One region of the Micromonospora chokoriensis genome, then DNA from elsewhere that is predicted to be linked to it. Evidence: riboswitches for the same ligand, from Rfam matches in the RefSeq annotation. Region 1 holds a riboswitch; each other region holds the start of a gene.

Region 1 (6,028 bases):
TCGAGGTCGTCTACGACGGCGTCGCCTATCCCGATCAGGGCCTCACCCTCGACGCGGTGTTCGCCTTCGCCGCAGCCAAGGCAGCCGACACGAACGCGGCGAACGCCATGTCCTGGCTCGCCCAACCGGCCGTGATCACCGGCTACATCGGCGATGGCACCGAGGCGTACGCGGGCGCGACCGCGAAACTCGCTCTGGGTGCCCAGGTCCGCGGCCTCAATCCGGCGACGTTCGGCGGTGTCGACCTGCTCGCGCGGCTCAGCAGCCTGCTGACGCCGAGCGGCCGGTACTCCGACCGGTCGGCGTTCGGTGACTACAGCAACGCCTTCACCCAGTCCTTTGCGGTGCTGGCGTTGGATCGTGCCGGAGGTGCACCGTCGTCGGCGGTGGCGTTCCTGGCCGCGAGCCGGTGCGCCGACGGTGGTTTCCCGCTGCTCTTCGCGCAGCCGACCTGTGTCAGCGACGTCGACGCGACCGCTCTGGCCGTTCAGGCCCTGCTCGCGGCGGACCGTCCGTTGGTCGCGGCTTCGGCCGCGCAGTGGCTGGTCTCCGTGCAGGGCGGTGATGGCTCGTTCGCCGCGAACGGCGTGACCAACGCGAACAGCACCGGGCTCGCCGCCCAGGCGCTCTTCGCCGCCGGTCGGTCGCCGGCCTGGCTACGCGCCCGTCAATTCCTGGTCAGCTTGCAGGTCACCTGCACGGGCGCACCAGCCGACCGGGGCGCCATCGCGTACACCCCCGGCGAATTCGACGCGGGCACCGCCGCCCGGGCCACCGCTCAGGCCGTACCTGGCATGGCAGGCGCCGGGTATGCGACCTCGTCGGCCACCGGCGCTCACACTGCCGCGCCCGTCCTGGCGTGTGCGCCGTGGTGACCCGCCGGCGGGCGACGATGCGCCGACGGATGGCACTTCTGCTCGCGGCCACCGTCGTCAGCATCGGCCTGGTGGCCGTCGACCCGGTGCCACGTGCCGCGCACGCGGCGGCGTGCGCCCCGGGCGCGGGCGTCACGGTGGTGGTCGACCTCACCGCGTTCGGCCTCGGTGTCCAGACCGGCTGCCGGCTCGGCGACCCGCCGACCGGCCTGGCCGCGTTGCAGGGAGCCGGCTTCACCGTGACAGGTACCCAACGGTGGGGGCTCGCCTTCGTCTGCCGAATCAACGGCTATCCCACAGCCGCCGCCGAGCCATGCGTCAACACGCCGCCCGCCAGCGCGTACTGGTCGTACTGGCACGCCACGCCCGGCGGCACCTGGTCCTACAGCACCCTCGGCGCGAGCAGCTACAACCCCGCCCAGGGCACCGTCGAAGGATGGCGCTTCGGCTCCGGGCAGGCCCCGTCCATCTCCCCGCCGTAGCGGGGCCCGGTCGGGGGTCCGGGCTCCCCCGGACTCCCGACCGGTCCAGCCTCGGGTTGGACGACGAGGATGATCTGCCTGCAACAGCGGCACCGGGGAACAGCTCGCGGCCGTACGATGGTCGGCAGTGCTGGTTCGCCGCACCGTTCCGGTGTGGCGTCGTAAGAGGGAACCCGGTGGGAAACCGGGACTGCCCCGCAGCGGTGAGTGGGAACGACCGCCGTCATACGCACTGGACGCCTGAGCGTCTGGGAAGCGACGGCCAGTAGGAGATCGGGTCACCCCGGTCACGCCCACGAGTCCGAAGACCTGCCCGCACCGCGTACGCGTCCGCGTGCGCCGCCGTCGGCCTCTCGGGAGGGTCAGGGCGAGGCCCGGTCGTCGTGCCGTGCCCTGCCGTGTCCCTCCAGTGTGGTCGGTGGTCGACCTCGAGGGAAGGACACCTGTTCCGTGACCACACCGTTCGGGCTGAGCACCGTGCTCGGCTATCCGCGCATTGGTCCGCACCGCGAACTGAAGCACGCCGTCGAGTCCTACTGGGCGGGCCGGATCGACGCGGCCACCCTTCAAGAGACTGCCGCCAGCCTCCGCGCCGACGTGTGGCGCACGCTGCGCGACGCCGGCCTGGACGCGATCCCGTCGAACACGTTCTCGTTCTATGACCAGGTGCTCGACACCACCGTTCTGGTCGACGCGGTCCCGGACCGCTTCCGCCGCCTCGGTCTCGGCGACCTGGACACCTACTTCGCCATGGCACGTGGCACGGAGCGGGAGCCGGCGCTGGAGCTGACGAAGTGGTTCGACACCAACTACCACTACCTGGTGCCCGAGGTCGGCCCGGGCACAGCGTTCACCGCTCGGACGGACAAGGCGGTGCGGGAGTACGGCGAGGCGAAGGCGCTCGGCGTCACCACCAGGCCGGTGCTGGTCGGGCCGGCGACCTACCTCCTGCTGTCCAAGGCCACCGACGACGCCCCAGAAGGGTTTCGGCCCTTCGACCGGCTCGACGACCTGATCGCTGTCTACGAGGACATCCTCGGCGTCTTGGCCGGTGCCGGGGTCGAATGGGTTCAGCTCGACGAGCCCGCGTACGCCGCCGACCGCACCTCGCAGGAGATCGCCGCGCTGCGCGCCGCGTACCGCCGGCTCGGCCTGCTGAAGCACCGGCCGCGGTTGTTCGTCGCGTCGTACTTCGGTGACCTCGGCGACGCGTTGCCGGCACTGCTGGGCACCCCGGTCGAAGCGGTCGGCATCGACCTCGTCGCCGGGCCAAGCAACCTGAACCGGCTCGCCGCCGCCGGCCCGCTGCACGGCAAGACGATCGTCGCGGGACTGATCGACGGGCGCAACATCTGGCGCACCGACCTGCGCTCCGCGGCCGCGACCGGCGCCGCGCTGACCGGCCTGGCCGACCACGTCTCGGTGTCGACCTCGTGCTCCCTGCTGCACGTACCGGTGGACCTCGCCGCCGAACCTGACCTGGACCAGGACCTCCGTGCACGGCTCGCGTTCGCCCGGCAGAAGGTCGACGAGGTGGTCGCTCTCGGACGCGCCCTGCGCGACGGCGTCGGCGCCCTGCCCCCTGCCTCGCCCGCGACCCCGGCGGCCTGGCGCAACGACGGAGTGCGGGCCCGGCTCGACGCGCTGCGTCCCGAGCACCTACGGCGCGGGCCGTACGCGCAGCGGGCCGCCAGCCAGCAGGCCCGACTGAACCTTCCACCCCTGCCCACCACCACCATCGGATCCTTCCCCCAGACCTCGGAGCTGCGGCAGGCCCGTGCGGCGCACCGGGCCGGTCGGCTCGATGACAGCGGCTACGCCGAGCGGATGCGCGCCGAGGTCGCTCACGTCATCGCCGTGCAGGAACGACTCGGGCTGGACGTGCTGGTGCACGGCGAGCCGGAACGCAACGACATGGTGCAGTACTTCGGTGAGCAGCTCGACGGGTTCGCCGCCACGGTGAACGGGTGGGTGCAGTCGTACGGCTCCCGGTGCGTACGCCCACCGATCATCTACGGCGACGTCACCCGGACCGGGCCGATGACCGTCGCCTGGTCCACCTACGCGCAGTCGCTGACGAACCGACCGGTCAAGGGCATGCTCACCGGACCGGTGACGATCCTGGCCTGGTCGTTCGTCCGCACCGACCAACCCCTCGCCGACACCGCCAACCAGGTCGCTCTCGCGCTACGCGACGAGGCCCGCGACCTGGAGGCCGCCGGCATCCGCATCATCCAGGTCGACGAACCCGCCCTACGGGAGACACTGCCACTGCGCCAGGACGAGCAGCGCGCCTACCTGGACTGGGCGGTCGGGGCGTTCCGGCTCGCCACCAGCGGAATCGCCGACGCCACCCAGATCCACACCCACCTGTGCTACTCCGAGTTTGGCGAGATCCTTCCCGCGATCGACGCCCTCGACGCCGACGTCACCAGCATCGAGGCGTCGCGCTCGAAGATGGAGATCCTCGACGACCTGCGCACCACCGGCTACCACCGGGGAGTCGGCCCCGGGGTGTACGACATCCACTCACCCCGCGTACCGGAACAGGCGGAGGTCAACGACGCGCTACGCCGCGCCGTCGCCGCGGTGCCCGCCGAAAGGCTCTGGGTCAACCCCGACTGCGGCCTGAAGACTCGCGGCTACCCGGAGGTCGAGCAGGCCCTGGCCCGCCTGGTCAGCGGCGCCGCCGAGATCCGCAGCACGCTCATCTGAGCGCGCGGTGGGGCGGCGGCACGCTGCCGCCCCACCGTGGTTTGCGAGAACGCGCATCCGATGCCCGCATCGGCCGCACGGGCTCGTCAACCTGCGCCGACGGAAACCTGCCGAGCGCGGGAATCCGGGCGGCCTGCGAGGATGGCGGCGAGGATCTCCGCGCCGTCGACAACCCTCGGGCCGGGGCGGTTGAAGTAGGCGGGCCCATCGACCACCCACACCTGCCCCTGACGCACCGCAGGCAGGTCAGCCCAGCCCGGTTGCCCGGCCGCTACCGACAACTCGTCGATGGTCCGTTCAGGTGTGAACCCGCACGGCCCGAACACCACCACGTCCGGAGCCAGGTCGGCAACGACCGACCACAGGTGTGGGGTGCTGTGCGCCCCCGGACCGAGCAGCAACGAACGCCCGCCTGCGGCAGCTATCTGCTCGGGCACCCAGTGCCCACCCGGCATCAACGGGTCGAGCCACTCGACGAACAGCACCGTCGGCGCGTCGGACGACGGGCCGGGCAACGCAGCGAGTCGACGTTCGGCGTCCGCCCGGATCTCCGCCGCCCTGCCCCTGGTGTCGGTCAAAGCGGCCACGGCGTCGACCGTGTCCAGGATCCCGCTGATCGTCCTCGCCTCCAGGGACACCACCCTGGTATCGAGATCGATCAGCCGCACCGCGTCGTTGACCCGCGCATAGGAGACCGCACACACGTCGCACAGGTCCTGGGTCAGGATCAGATCCGGCTTCAGGTCTTCCAGCATCGTGACGTCGAGCTGGTACAACGACGACCCACGGTGCGCGCCGCCAGCGGTCGCCGCCGAGATCTCCCGGCTCGTCAACGCCTCGGGCAGAGACGTCCCCGTCACCGTCGGGACATCGGCCAGGTCTCCCGGCGGCCAGTCACACTCGTGCGTGCGGCCGACCAGATGCCCGGTCAGGCCGAGCATGGCCACGATGTCCGTGGCCGCCGGCAGCAGGGAGACGATGCGCACACCCGCCTGCCTACCAGGCATGACCACGCCACGTCCACCTCGCGAGCCGGACTACGGCGGCGGTCACCGGCCCTCGCTACGACCCGAGCGCGAGGCGTACCCCGAGCGCGACGAACGCCGCCGCGCAGATCCTGTTGACGCGCCGCGAGAAGCGACCGTCAGTCATGCGAGCGCCGAGTCGCCCGACACCGGCGCCCAGGGCGATATCGACGGCGAGTTGCACCACGACGAAGACCGCACCGAGAAGCACCAGTTGAGCGGTCGCGTTGCCCTGTGCCGGATCGACGAACTGAGGCAGAAACGCCACGCTGAACAGGATCATCTTGGGATTGAGGAGATTGGTCACCAGTCCGCGCAGGAAGGCCCGCCCGGAGCTGCCACCCTGCTCCGGCCTCCCGGAAGGCGCAGCGCCGGCGCCGCGCAGTGCCCGCACGCCGAGGATGATCAGGTACGCCGCACCGACCCAGCGAATCACGGTGAACAACACCGGCGAGGCGGCGATCACCGTGGCGAGTCCGCAGACGACCGCCGCGATGTGCACCGCCTCCCCGGTGGCGACGCCGAGCGCGGCCACCACCCCGGCGCGGGTGCCGTAACGGGCGGCGTTGGCCAGAACGAACATCATGTCCGGACCGGGCGTCACCATGAGGACGACGATCGCGGCGAGGTAGCCGACCAGCGTCGCAACGGAGAGTCCGAGCACCGCTCAGCCCTCCTCGGCGCCGTCGAGCAGCGCCCGCCGCAGCGCCAACCGGTGCTCGCGGCGGATCTCCGCCTCGCGGTACCGCCGCCGGTCCCCATCGGTCTCCGGCAGCAGCGGCGGCACCGCGCGGGGCTGACCGTTGTCGTCGATGGCGACCATGACCAGGTGGGCGGTTGCCACGTCGGTGGGCGGCACCGCCCGGTCCCACCGGTCGGCGGTCACTTTGACCGCCACCTCCATCGAGCTGCGGCCGGCCCAGGTGATCCG
Region 2 (6,505 bases), 1.6 Mb from region 1:
GCGAAGAACGCCACCAGACGGCTGACCAGGTGCCGCTCGGCCGGGGACAGCTTGTCCAGGTCGGTGAGGTCGGCGTGCAGGTCGACCTCCTCGACCGTCCAGGTGTTGCGGATGGCGTCGCGGAAGCGGTCGAAGAAGTGCGGGTAGCGCATCGGACGCAGGGTGAGGTCCATCCCGGGGTCGAGCAGCATGTGCGTGGTCCTCGTGTCGGTGGTGCGGGCGTCGGTGGCGTCGGTGGTGGCGGCGGGCGTCACTGGCAGGCCTCGCACGACTCGGGGTTCTCCAGCGAGCAGGCCAGCGCCTCCGCGTCGAGGGCGACGGGCGCGAGAGCCACGGGTGCGACGGCCACGGGCGCGACGGCGCTGACGGTGGCCTGCTGGATCCGCGTCGCGGGGCGCGAGCGCAGGTAGTAGGTGGTCTTCAGGCCGGCCTTCCAGGCGTACAGGTACATCGAGGAGAGCTTGCCGATGGTTGGCGCGGCCAGGAACAGGTTCAGCGACTGGGACTGGTCGATGAACGGGGCCCGGGCGGCGGCCAGGTCGATCAGCGCCCGCTGCGGCAGCTCCCACGCGGTGCGGAACAACTCCCGGACGCCGGCCGGCAGCTCGGCGATGTCCTGCACCGACCCCTCGGCCCGCTTGATCGCCGACCGGATCCGGTCGGTCCACAGACCGCGGGCTTTCAGCTCGCGGACCAGGGCGGTGTTGACCTGGAGGAACTCCCCCGACAACGTCTCGCGCTTGAACAGGTTCGACACCTGCGGCTCGATGCACTCGTAGCAACCGGCGATCGAGGCGATGGTGGCGGTCGGGGCGACGGCCACCAGCAGCGAGTTGCGCAGCCCGTGCGCCGCGACCTGCTCCCGCAGGGCGTCCCAGCGTGCGGTCTGCGTACCCTCGACACCCCACAGGTCGGGCTGCAACTGGCCCCGCGCGGCCCGCGTCTGCGGGTACGACGGGTGCGCGCCGTACTGTCGGGCCAGGTCGGCGGAGGTCTCCAGCGCGGTCAGGTACAGCTCCTCGCTGACCCGGGTGGACAGCTCCCGCGCGGTGGGCGAGTCGAACGGCAGCCGCAGTGCGAAGAAGACGTCCTGCAGGCCCATCAGCCCGAGCCCGACCGGCCGCCAGCGGGGGTTGCTCGCCGCCGCCTGCGTGGTCGGGTAGTAGTTGATGTCGATGACCCGGTCGAGGAAGGTCACCGCGGTACGCACCGTGGCGCGCAGCCGCTCCCAGTCGATGTCGCCGTCGGTGAGGTGGGCGGCGAGGTTCACCGAGCCGAGGTTGCACACGGCGGTCTCGGTGTCGCTGGACACCTCGACGATCTCGGTGCAGAGGTTGGACAGGTGCACCACGTTGCCGTCCTCGGCGGTCTGGTTGCACAGCCGGTTCGACGCGTCCTTGAAGGTCATCCACCCGTTGCCGGTCTGGGCCAGGGTGCGCATCATCGTCCCGTACAGCTCCCGCGCCGGAACCTGCCGCACGTAGCGGCCCTGCGCCTCGGCCTTTCGGTACGCGGCGTCGAACCGCTCCCCCCACAGGTCGGGCAGCTCGGGCACCTCGTGCGGGTCGAACAGCGACCACATCTCGTCGGCCTCGACCCGGCGCATGAACTCGTCCGGGATCCAGTTGGCCAGGTTGAGGTTGTGGGTGCGGCGGGCGTCCTCGCCGGTGTTGTCCCGCAGGTGCAGGAACTCCTCGATGTCCGGGTGCCACGGCTCCAGGTAGACGCAGGCGGCGCCCTTGCGCCGGCCGCCCTGGTTGACCGCCGCGACGCTCGCGTCCAGGGTGCGCAGCCACGGCACGATCCCGTTGGACTGCCCGTTCGTGCCGCGGATCAGCGCTCCCCGGGAGCGGACCCGGGAGTACGCGATGCCGATGCCACCGGCGAACTTCGACAGGTTGGCGACCTGGGCGTACCGGGCGTAGATCGAGTCCAACTCGTCCAGCGGGGAGTCGACCAGGTAGCAGGAGGACATCTGGGTGTGCCGGGTCCCGGAGTTGAACAGCGTCGGTGAGCTGGGCAGGTACGCCAGGCTGGACATCAACCGGTAGAAGCCGACCGCCTCGTCCGGCGTGCGGGACAGACCACAGGCCACCCGCAGCAGCCAGTACTGCGGGGTCTCCAGCACCAGCCGGCTGGTGGGGTGGCGCAGCAGGTAGCGGTCGTAGACGGTGCGCAGGCCGAAGTACTCGAACCGGCGGTCGCCGTCCGGGTCGACGGCGGCATCGAGGGTCGTGGCGTGTGCGGCGACGAACGCGGCGGTGTCGTCCCCGATCAGACCCTCGGCGTGGCCGACCCGGATCGCCGCGCTGAACGAGGTGATGCCCTGCCGGCGTACCTCCTTGTCGACGTAGCCGGCCAGCAGCCGCGCGGCGAGGCGGGAGTACTGCGGCTCCTCACCGATCATCTCGGCCGCGGTCTGGATGGACAGCCGGTCCAGTTCCGCTGTCGTCGCGCCGTCGTACAGGCCGCTGATCGTGCGGGTGGCGACGCGCATCGGGTCGACGTCGGTCAGGTCGTCGGCCCACCGCTCCACCGCTCGGACGATCTTGTTCACGTCCACGGGTTCGGTCGCGCCGTCGCGCTTGCGGACCTGCATCGGCGTCCGCCGCAGTGCCGCGTCGGTGCTGGCCGGGACTACCTGGGTGACTGTCACCACTCGCTCCTCGGAGTTCGAGACCTGGAGGTCCGAACGCGCGGAGACAGACACCGACGGACGCCACGCCGGGGCGGCGTGGGATCAGGTGGCGTCAGCCGTCCCACGCGGCCTCGGACCGCCGCACACCCGGGTGCGGGTACGCGGCGCGCTGGCAGGTCTTCGGACTCGTGGGCGCGACCGGGCTCGCCGGTCTCCTACTGGCCGTCGCTTCCCAGGCCGAACGTGGCCCAGTGCTGATGACGGCTGTCGTTCCCACTCACCGCTGCGGGACAGTCCCGGATTTCCACCGGGTTCCCTCTTGCCTCGACCGCCCTGGGTGAGCGGTCGAACCAGCTGCGCTCGACACCATATATAGGGACCCGGCGGTTGTCACACCCCACATGTCGGTGTGGGCGTGTCGGCGGCGGAGGCGGTGACGACCGTCACCCGACCGCACCCCCGGCCACCCGACCCGGGCGGCCGACGCCTGTGGGAAGCGGCGGTCAGCGGCGCGACACGGCAGCGGGACAGCCGGCAACGCTCCACAAAGATGCGATGTATGCAGGATCCAGATGTAAGGAACGTTGCTCATACTTCGTTGTCGATATCAGTAGTCAGGGTGAACATCCAATCTTCACAACCCTCGGTGCGCCACTGACCCGGACCCTCGCTCCGACCCGCGCACCGCCGTCCGGCATTCGACCCACCCTGCGGGCCGGGGCTCCACTTCGCACAGCACGCGACCACCACCAGCGGTTTGGGGTTCGACATCAGCGCCCGTACGCGAACGCGGGCCGCTCCGGCGGGACATCTCCACCGCTGCGGCGGTCGCTCGGCGTCCGCACACGCCAGGCGGCAAGCATCTCTCACCAGAAGACCGATATCGATCAGAAACATTGGATGTCTGCCTCGGTCGGGTGATCGACGTCGTTGACGTGCCTGAACCAGCCTCCGTATACTCCGAATGATCATCTGATCTTTTGCCTAGTCGGGCGAGGAGCGCATGCCGCAGATCACTGCTGTCACCGTCGAGGACGTCCGCTTCCCCACCTCCCTGACCGCTGACGGGTCAGACGCCATGAACAAGGACGGCGACTATTCGGCGGCCTACGTCGTCCTGCACACCGACGGCACCGACAGCGTGGGCGCGCCGCTCGCGGGCCACGGACTGACCTTCACCATCGGTCGCGGCAACGACATCGTCGCCGCCGCGGCGGTCCACCAGGCACAGCTCCTCGTGGGCATGGACGTGGCGGCGATGGCGGCCGACATGGGGGCGGTCTACCGCCTCCTCACCTCCGACTCGCAGTTGCGGTGGCTCGGGCCCGAGAAGGGCGTCGTCCACCTGTCGCTCGCGGCCGTGCTGAACGCCTCGTGGGACCTGGTGGCCCGCCTCGCCGCCAAGCCGCTGTGGCGGCTCCTGGTGGACATGACCCCCGAACAGCTCGTCGACATCGCGGACCTGCGCTACCTGTCCGACGCGCTGACCCGCGACGAGGCACTGGCCATCCTGCGCGCCAAGGAGAGCACGAAGGCCGAGCGCCTCGCCGAGCTGGACCGCACCGGCTACCCCGCCTACACCACCTCGGCCGGCTGGCTCGGCTACGGCGACGACAAGCTGCGCCGGCTGTGCCAGGAAGCCGTCGACAGCGGCTACGGCTACGTCAAGCTCAAGGTGGGCGCCAACCTCGACGACGACATCCGCCGATGCGCGATCGCCCGGGAGATCCTGGGCCCGGACCGCAACCTGATGATCGACGCCAACCAGGTGTGGGACGTCGGCCAGGCCATCGAGTGGGTCACCGCCCTCGCCCCGTTCACACCGCTGTGGATCGAGGAGCCGACCAGCCCCGACGACATCCTCGGCCACGCGGCCGTCCGCCGGGCCGTCGCCCCGATCGGCGTCGCCACCGGCGAACACTGCCACAACCGGGTGATGTTCAAGCAGCTGTTCCAGGCCGGGGCCATCGACTTCTGCCAGTTGGACACCGGTCGACTGGCCAGCATCAACGAGATCGTCGCCGTGCTGCTCCTCGCCGCGAAGTTCGACGTACCGGTCTGCCCGCACGCCGGCGGCGTCGGGCTGTGCGAGATGGTCCAGCACGTGTCGGTGCTCGACTACGTCGCGGTCTCGGGAGACCTCACCAACCGGGTCACCGAGTTCGTCGACCACCTGCACGAGCACTTCACCGACCCGTGCGTCATCCGCGACACCGGCTCGGGCAGCGGCTACGTGCTGCCCGACCAGCCCGGCTACTCCACCCGGATGCGTCCCGAGTCGATCGCGCTCTACCGCTTTCCCGACGGCCACTACTGGGCGGCGGCGGACCCGACTACCGTGTCATCTCCGGAGCCGTACGTGATCGCGGGTGGGACGGCCACATCCGCTGGCCGCTAGGGGGACCATGTCACGCACTGACGAAGTGGTGAACGGCATCAAGCGGATGATCCTGGACGGGAAGTTCAAGCCCGGGGACCGCCTGCCGATCGAGAAGGACCTCGCCGAGTCCCTCGGCGTCTCGCGCGGCTCGCTGCGCGAGGGGATGTCGGCGCTGTCGATCCTCGGCATCGTCAACATCCGCCAGGGTGACGGCACCTACGTCACCAACCTCGACGCGCCGCAACTGCTGGCCCCGATGGGCTTCGTGGTGGACTTCCAGGGTCAGGACGACCCTCGGCACATCCACACCGTCCGGCGGCTGCTGGAGTGCGAGGCAGCCCGGTTGGCCGCCACCAGGATCACCGACGAGGCACTCGCCCAGGCCGGGGAGCTCCTCGACGAGGCGGCCCGGATGGTCGGCCAGTCACCGCAGGACCACGAACGCATCCTCGAAATCGACATCGCCTTCCACCGGATCATCGCCGTGCACGCCGACAATCCGGTGCTCGTCGGGCTCATCGAGGCGTTCGCCGGTCGCACCATCCGCGGGCGGCTCTGGCGGAGCCTGCACGAGGAGGGCGCGGACCGGCGTACCCATGACGAACACGTGGCGATCCTCAAGGCCCTCGTGGCGCGTGACCCGGAGCGGGCCCGCACCCGGATGGCCAACCACCTGATCGGTGTGGAGGAGTCGTTGCACGGGTTGCCCGACGACGGGGACGCGACCACCACCGAGTGACGGGCCCCTGACCGCTGACGCTACGGCTGCACGTCGAGCAGCCCCGCCTCGTACAGCGCCGCCCAGAGCTGGTCCGGGACCTCGGTGTCGAACCGGCGCAGGGTCTCGGTCACCTGGACCGCGTCCCGCACGCCGACCACTGTCGAGACCACGGCCGGGTGCCGACGGACGAACGCCAACGCCGCCTGGGGCAGCGTGACGCCGTACGTCTGACAGACCCGCGCTATCCGCCGGGCCTGACCGACCACCTCCACCGGCGCCCGCTGGTAGTTGTAGGCGGCGTCGCTGGGCGGCAGGTCCCGGGCCAGCAGCCCGGAGTTGTAGACCCCGGCGATCACCACCCCGACGCGGCGGGCCTGCGCGGCGGGTAACAGGTCGGTCAACGCGCCCTGCTCCAGCAGCGTGTACCGGCCGGCGCACATCACCACGTCGACGTCGGTCTCCGTGACGAAGCGGGCCAGCATCGCGGACTGGTTCATCCCGGCGCCGATCGCGCCGATCACGCCCTGCTCGCGCAGCTCCACCAACGCCGGCAGCGCCTCGTACGCGGCCTGCTCCCAGTGGTCGTCCGGGTCGTGCAGGTACACCACGTCGATCCGGTCCAGGCCGGTGCGTCGAAGGCTCGCCTCCACCGACCGGTGTACGCCGTCGCGGCTGAAGTCCCAGACCCGTCGGTGGTCGGCGGGCACGTCGAACCCCTCCGGGTCACGCAGGTGCGCGGTCTCCGGCGACGGCACGAGCAGCCGAC
Region 3 (6,505 bases), 1.6 Mb from region 1:
CGGCGGGCGGCAGGTCGGCGGTGTCGGCGGTGGCCGTCGGAGTCGTTCCCATCACTGCACCGGAGGGTTGGCGCAGCTGGGCTCGAGCACCGCCTTGATCTCCGCCGTGTCGATGTTCTCCTTGGTGACGAAGGTGACGCCGGTGTCGGCGGACGCGAGCGGCGCCTTGTCCCGGAGGTGCTTGACCATCTTGTCGACGCCGAAGTAGCCCATCTTGAACGGATTCTGCACGACCAGCGCCGAGATCTGACCGCTGCGCAGCCCGGCCACCTCGTCCGGGGCGGCGTCCCACCCGATGATGACGACCTTGCCCGACTTGCCCGCCGCCTGGATGGCCTGGGCGGCGCCGAGCACGCTCGGCTCGTTGGCCGCGAAGATGCCCTTGAGGTTGGGGTTCGCGGTGAGGATGTTCTCGGTGACCCGCCGCGCCTCGTTGACGTCGCTCTTGCTCGGCTGTTGGCCGACCAGCTTCAGGTTGGGGAACTGGGCGAGGCCGGCCTTGAAGCCGTCGACCCGCTCGGTGTTGGTCTGCGATCCGGGCTGGAACTCCACCAGGGCCACGTCGTGGTTGCCGGGGCCCAGCTCCTTGGCGAGCAGCTTCGCCGCCTCGGTCGCCGAGGCGCGGTTGTCGGTGGCGAACAGCGGGACGCTAGACGGCTGCGGGCTGGTGCCGGAGTCGATCATCGCGACCGGGATCTTGGCGGCCAGCGCCTGGTCGGTGGCGGGCGCCAGGGCGCTGGAGTCGGTCGCCGCGTAGACGATGCCGTCGACCTTCTTGGTGACGAAGTTCTGGATCAGATTGACCTGGCCCTCGACGTCGGTCTCGGCGGTCACCCCGTCCCACTGGACGGTGACGTCCCCGGCGCGCTGCGCGGCGCACTCCGCGCCCGCCTTCACCGTGTTCCAGTAGTCGGCGCCGACGGCCTTCGGTACGACGGCGAGCTTCAACGGCCCGCTCGCGTCCTTGCTCGCGCCGTCGCCGCCGCCGTCCCGGACCTCGACGCCGCCGCAGGCGCTGAGCAGGGCGGTGGCCGCGACCGCGGCCAGGATGGCCTGGGCACGAACAAGACGCGTGCGCGTCGGTCGACTGGTGGTGGTGTGTGCCATGGTGGGTGTCCTTCCTCGTTCGGACTCGTGGAATGGCATGTCAACCCCGCGATTCCAGCCGCCGGCGGCGGTACTGGTCGAAGTAGACGGCGGCCCAGATGATCAGGCCGACGATCACCTGCTGGTAGTGGATGCTGATGTCGAGCAGGACGGCCCCGTTCCGGACCAGGGCGATGAGGAAGGCGCCGATGATCGTCCCGACGATGCGGCCCTGCCCTCCGAACAGGCTGGCTCCGCCGATGACCGCGGCGGCGATGACGTCGAGCTCCAGCGAGATCCCGTAGTTGGGCTGGCCGGAGTTGACCCGGGAGGCGGCGATCATGCCGCCGAGCCCGACCAGCACACCCGCCAGCACGTACACCCCGGTGAGGTGACGGCCGACCCGGATGCCGGAGCGACGCGCGGCCTCCAGGTTGGAGCCCATCGCGTAGGTGTACTGGCCGAAGCGGGTCTGGGAGAGCAGGAAGGCGACCCCGACGGCGACCAGGACGGTGATCACGACGGCGAACGGAATGCCGAGGATCTCCCCGTTGCCGAGCAGTTGGAACGACCGGGGCAGGCCGTAGACGCCGACCGCGCCGGTGATGATGAAGACCAGACCACGGCCCACGGACATCGTTCCCAGCGTCGCGATGAACGGTGGGATCCGGGCGGCCGTCACCAGCAGGCCGTTCAACAGGCCGGCCAGCGCGCCGACGCCGATCGCGACCGCCGTCGCCGCCAGGAGAGAGAAGCCGAGGTCGCGGACGGTCATCGCTCCCAGCACGCCGGCGAGCGCGGCCACCGACCCGACGGAGAGATCGATGCCCTTGGTGATGATGACCATCGTCTGCGCGGTGGCGATGATGGCGATCACCGCCGTCTGGGCCCCGATGTTGAAGAGGTTGTCCGCCGTCAGGAAGTAGGGACTCGCGAAGGTCAGCGCGACGAACAGGACGACCAACGCGGTGGCGGCGGTGAACTCGGAGACGGCGTGGGAGACCCGTTCCCGGAGCCAGTCGGCGATGTCGCCGCGCTGCGTGCCGGCGGATGCCTCGGCGGTACTCATCGTCGGACCTGACCTCCCCATCGTGGGGCCGGCGCTCGACGGAAGGACCCGCCGTCGCGCCGAGCACCTATGAGCGACCGAGCCTCCCCGCGCAGGGGAGAGCCGGGTGTCGACCTGCCGCACCGTCACGATAGGTCAGATGTTTCCCTTGATCAGCCGTTACCATGCCATGCACCCCCGTGGATTGCCAAGGTCTTACAACCATGTTTTGACATCGTTACCCGGACCGCCCCGCGCATACGTCTGATCAAATCGGCACAAGTGCGGCCGAGCGGCGCGGCGACGCCCGTCGAGGGTCGGCGAGGGTGCTCTGGGCGCGAATGTCCACACTGGACTGCCAGGTCCGGCCCCGACGACCATGCGCACCCCGCACCCTAGGGTGGCCCTCCGGCTCGATCCGGCGGACCATCGCGAGCATGTTATCGATAACATGCTATGCCCGGTGGCGGTCGAGGGCATCTCTTTCTCCGCCGAACTCCCGGCTGGTCAACCGACGGCCCCCAAGCGGGTCAGGACGCCGCGAGCCGGTACTCCCGACTGGCCGTCTGTCGCCAGATCGCCGCGCGCTCGCCGTCGGTCAGCGGCTCCAGCAGGTCGCCGAGGACCCTGACCCAGCGGGTGTACGAGGTGGCCAGCAGACACACCGGCCAGTCCGAGCCGAACATCAGCCGGCCCGGCCCGAACACCTCCAGTGCGTGCTCGACGGCCGGCCGCAGGTCCGCCACCGTCCATGAGCTGCCGCTCACCTCGGTCACCAGGCCGGAGAGCTTCGCCGTCGTGTTGGGTTCGGCGGCGAGCGTCCGCAGGTCACGGGGCCAGTCGCCGAGGCCACCGCTCCCGAGTGGCGGCTTACCGAGGTGGTCCAGGACGAACCGGACCTGGGGCAGGTCACGGACGAGCCGGGTGGCCGCCGGCAACTGGTGATGGCGTACGAGCAGGTCGAAGGCGAGGCCGGCAGCACCGACCGCAGCGACACCCCTGCGCACGTCGGGACGGTCGAGATAGGCCGGATCCGGCTCGGACTGGACCAGATGGCGGATCCCGACGAGCCGCTCGCCGCCCCGCGCCGCCCGGAGTCGCTCCAGGCGCCCGACGACATCGTCGGCGGTGAGGTCGACCCACCCGACGACCCCGGCGATGAGCGGGTCGTCCGCCGCGATCCCCAACAGCTCCGGCGTCTCCGACCGGGCGGCGACGGACTGCACGACGACGGTCCGGGTGACTCCGGCGACCCGGGTGGCCGGGCCGAGATCGACCGGGGTGAAGTCGTCGTCGATCGCGGCCATGGTGTGCGGGTCGATCCAGGGCTGCGGGTGCCGGGCGCGAACCCAGAGGTGATGGTGCGCGTCGACGATCCCCGACTCCCGCACGCCCGCACCGGTCGTCATCGGACCCGTCCCGGCGCGCTCACGTCCACCCACCCCGCTCCACCACTGGTCGGACCTCCGGCTCGGCCCGGTGCCGTCGACCGATCTGGCAGGGTGACCATGTTAGCGGTAACAGACCGGCCGCCGGCCGCGGAACGCGCGTACCAGCCGGAACTCCGCGACACTCCGACCGGGCGAATACCGTCGCCTGGCCGAAGTGACGATGTGCCGGTACCCGTACGTCGGCGAGCCGGGGGCGCTGCCCGGGGACCGGGTTGACCGCCTGAGGTGGCACCGATACCGTCGACCCACTATCTGCGGCGACGCGAGGGAAGCCGGTGTGATTCCGGCGCGGTCGCGCCACTGTGAGCGGTTCCCCCACCTTCAGAGGGACCGCGAGCCAGGACGCTCGGTCGTCCGCAGCCTTGCGATGGGGACGCGTCATCCCCGGGGAGGTTCGTGATCACATGTCCAGTTCCACGTCCAGCCAGCCGTTGGTGAATCCCGCTGGCACCACGCGTCTGCTGTGGACGGTGTTGGCCACCGTCACCGCGCTCGCGTTGCTGGCCTACCTCGTCGCCTTCGACCAGGGCGCGGTGTCGCGCAGTGGCATGTACCTGCACGAGCTGATGCACGACGGCCGGCACCTGCTGGGTGTTCCGTGCCACTGACGGCCACCACCACTCCCCCGTTCGTCACCGTCCTCGTCCGCGGCCTGCTCGCCGGCCTGATCGCCGGTCTGCTCGCCGGGACGTTCGCCTATGTCGCCGGTGAGCCGCACGTCGACGCGGCCATCGCCATCGAGGAGGCGGCGTCGGCGCACGCCGAGCCGGCCTTCGGTGCGCACGACCACGAGGATGCCCTGGTCAGCCGTAACGGTCAGCGCGGCGGCCTGTTCCTGGCCACCGGCCTGTTCGGTGCCGCGATGGGCGGCCTGCTGGCCACGGCGTACGTCCTGCTGGCGCGCCGACGGCGGGCCTACGACGACGGACGGTCGGGCCTGCTGCTGGCCGGCGCGGCGCTGCTCGGCGCGGTGGTCGTGCCGTTCCTCAAGTACCCGGCGAACCCGCCGGCGGTCGGCGATCCGGCCACCATCAACCAACGCACCGTCACCTACCTGCTGATGGTGGTGCTCGGTCTGGTGGCGGTGTGGGCGGGCTCGCTGGGCTACCGATCGGTCGGCGCGCAGGCACCGCTGTGGCAGCGCGTCGCTGCGGCCGTCGGCGGATTCCTGCTGGTCACCGTGGTCGCCTACGTGGTGCTTCCGTCGTTCCAGGAGGTCCCCGCCGACTTCCCCGCGACGCTGTTGTGGGACTTCCGGCTGGCCTCCCTCGGCACCCAGGTGGTGCTGTGGACCGGGATCGGCCTGCTGTTCGCGGCCCTGATGCACCACGACCGACGTCGCCGGGTCGCCGCCGCGCCTGCGGGCACATGACCGCGACCAGCCTCCGGCTGGTCGCCCACGCGCACACCACCGCCCTACGTCGGGCCCGCTTCGGCGGACCGGACGACGGCCTGGACGAGGGCGGCCTGCGTGCCGCCCTCGCCCTGGCCCAGGCCCGACGGGGACACCTGGGCGTCCCCGATGCCTGCGTGTCCAGTCCCGGCGTGGCGGCCACCGCTACCGCCGGCGCACTCGGTCTGCTGCCCACCGTCGAGGTGGCGTTGGCGGACTGTGACCACGGCGACTGGACCGGGCGGTCTTTCGAGGAGATCGCCGTCGAGCAGCCGCAGGCGCTGCACGAGTGGATGTCCGAACCGGAGTCCGCACCGCACGGCGGTGAGTCCGTCGCCGCGGTGCGGGACCGGGTCGGTCGCTGGTTGGACGGACAACGAGGCGCCGACCGGCGGATCACCGTGATCGCGCACCCGCTGGTCATCCGGATTGCGGTCGTGCACGCCCTGGACCTGCCGTTGGCGGCGTACCGGCAGGTGGACGTGGAGCCGTTGGCGATCGTCCGGCTCACCGGCCGTGGGGCGCGGTGGCACCTTCGGCTGGGCGCGCCCCGGGTGGATTGAGATCGTGCTGCCACCTCACTGACCGGACGCGACGAGCACGTGTTCCGGCCATCGCGGCCGACGGTACGGCACGGCGGCGGTCAGTTCCGCCCCGCGTAGGGCGGGCCGTGAGGACGGCCCGCCCTACGCGTCGACTCCGTCCTAGCCGGTGACGGTGAACGGTCGGGACACCGTCATGGCCGACGTCTCGCCGGTCAGGGTGACGCTTGTCGCCCCGGGCTTCGCCGCTCCCGGAACGCTCACCGTCGCGCCCGAGATGACACCGTCACCGTTCGCGCGCACGGTGGTGACCGCGACGCCGTTGCCGAAGGTGATCGTGACCACCTCGTTCGGCACGAACCCGGAACCGTCGACGGTGATCGCCGTCGCGCGCGGCCCCGAGGCCGTCAACAGCACCGCCCTCGGCTGGTAGGTCCGCGCCTGCGCCTGCTCGGTCACCTGGACGGTGGCCGTGGCCGGCGTACGGGAGGACGCGCCGGTCGCGGTGACCGCGTACCGGCCGGGCTGCGCGCCCTCGGACGTCGGAACCGAGACGCGCACGGTTCCCTTCGCGGAGGCCGCGACCTTCGTGGTCCGGGCCGGGTCGGTGCCGATGCTGACGGTCACCTGCTCGCCGGCGGCGAACCCGCTGCCGTCGACGGTGATCGCGCCGCCGGTCGTGACGCTGCCCGCCGAGGACAGCGCGATCGCCGGCTGCGATCCGCCCCTCGCGACGGTGACGGTGAACGCCTTGGTGCTGCTGGACACCGTGTCCCACGCGGTGACGTGCACCGTGTAGGTGCCCTCGCGGGAGTAGGTGTGCTGCCCGGTCATGGCACCGGACGCGTCGATCGTGACGTCCTGCGGAGCCGTGCCGTCACCCCACTGGACGCGGGCGCGGTAGCCCGTCGTGCCGGGAACGCCGCCGGTCACCGAACCGAGGCTCGCCGTGAGGGCCTGCCCGGCGTTCACCGTCTGGTCCTTC

What was found. Region 1 has a riboswitch for cobalamin ahead of metE (5-methyltetrahydropteroyltriglutamate--homocysteine S-methyltransferase). Riboswitches for the same ligand answer to the same signal wherever they lie in the genome.
Region 2: linked by a shared signal. The riboswitch ahead of GA0070612_RS23905 (ribonucleoside-diphosphate reductase subunit alpha) and the one ahead of metE (5-methyltetrahydropteroyltriglutamate--homocysteine S-methyltransferase) in region 1 are both predicted to bind cobalamin.
Region 3: linked by a shared signal. The riboswitch ahead of GA0070612_RS23945 (CbtB domain-containing protein) and the one ahead of metE (5-methyltetrahydropteroyltriglutamate--homocysteine S-methyltransferase) in region 1 are both predicted to bind cobalamin.

The regions. Positions count from the first base shown of each region.
Region 1 is NZ_LT607409.1:3,501,186-3,507,213, reverse strand. Features, by position in the region: gene GA0070612_RS16525 (prenyltransferase/squalene oxidase repeat-containing protein) at 1-875, shown strand, start outside; gene GA0070612_RS16520 (hypothetical protein) at 905-1,357, shown strand; cobalamin riboswitch at 1,472-1,688, shown strand; gene metE (5-methyltetrahydropteroyltriglutamate--homocysteine S-methyltransferase) at 1,808-4,072, shown strand; gene GA0070612_RS16510 (ABC transporter substrate-binding protein) at 4,159-5,079, opposite strand; gene GA0070612_RS16505 (LysE family translocator) at 5,135-5,761, opposite strand; gene GA0070612_RS16500 (acyl-CoA thioesterase) at 5,765-6,028, opposite strand, start outside.
Region 2 is NZ_LT607409.1:5,138,253-5,144,757, forward strand. Features, by position in the region: gene GA0070612_RS23900 (ribonucleotide-diphosphate reductase subunit beta) at 1-191, opposite strand, end outside; gene GA0070612_RS23905 (ribonucleoside-diphosphate reductase subunit alpha) at 251-2,599, opposite strand; cobalamin riboswitch at 2,793-3,008, opposite strand; gene GA0070612_RS23910 (enolase C-terminal domain-like protein) at 3,642-5,036, shown strand; gene GA0070612_RS23915 (FadR/GntR family transcriptional regulator) at 5,044-5,757, shown strand; gene GA0070612_RS23920 (aldo/keto reductase) at 5,778-6,505, opposite strand, start outside.
Region 3 is NZ_LT607409.1:5,145,836-5,152,340, forward strand. Features, by position in the region: gene GA0070612_RS23925 (ATP-binding cassette domain-containing protein) at 1-52, opposite strand, end outside; gene GA0070612_RS23930 (ABC transporter substrate-binding protein) at 52-1,107, opposite strand; gene GA0070612_RS23935 (ABC transporter permease) at 1,148-2,155, opposite strand; gene GA0070612_RS23940 (amidohydrolase family protein) at 2,665-3,543, opposite strand; cobalamin riboswitch at 3,810-3,954, shown strand; gene GA0070612_RS23945 (CbtB domain-containing protein) at 3,990-4,193, shown strand; gene GA0070612_RS23950 (CbtA family protein) at 4,184-4,957, shown strand; gene GA0070612_RS23955 (histidine phosphatase family protein) at 4,954-5,541, shown strand; gene GA0070612_RS23960 (GH92 family glycosyl hydrolase) at 5,683-6,505, opposite strand, start outside.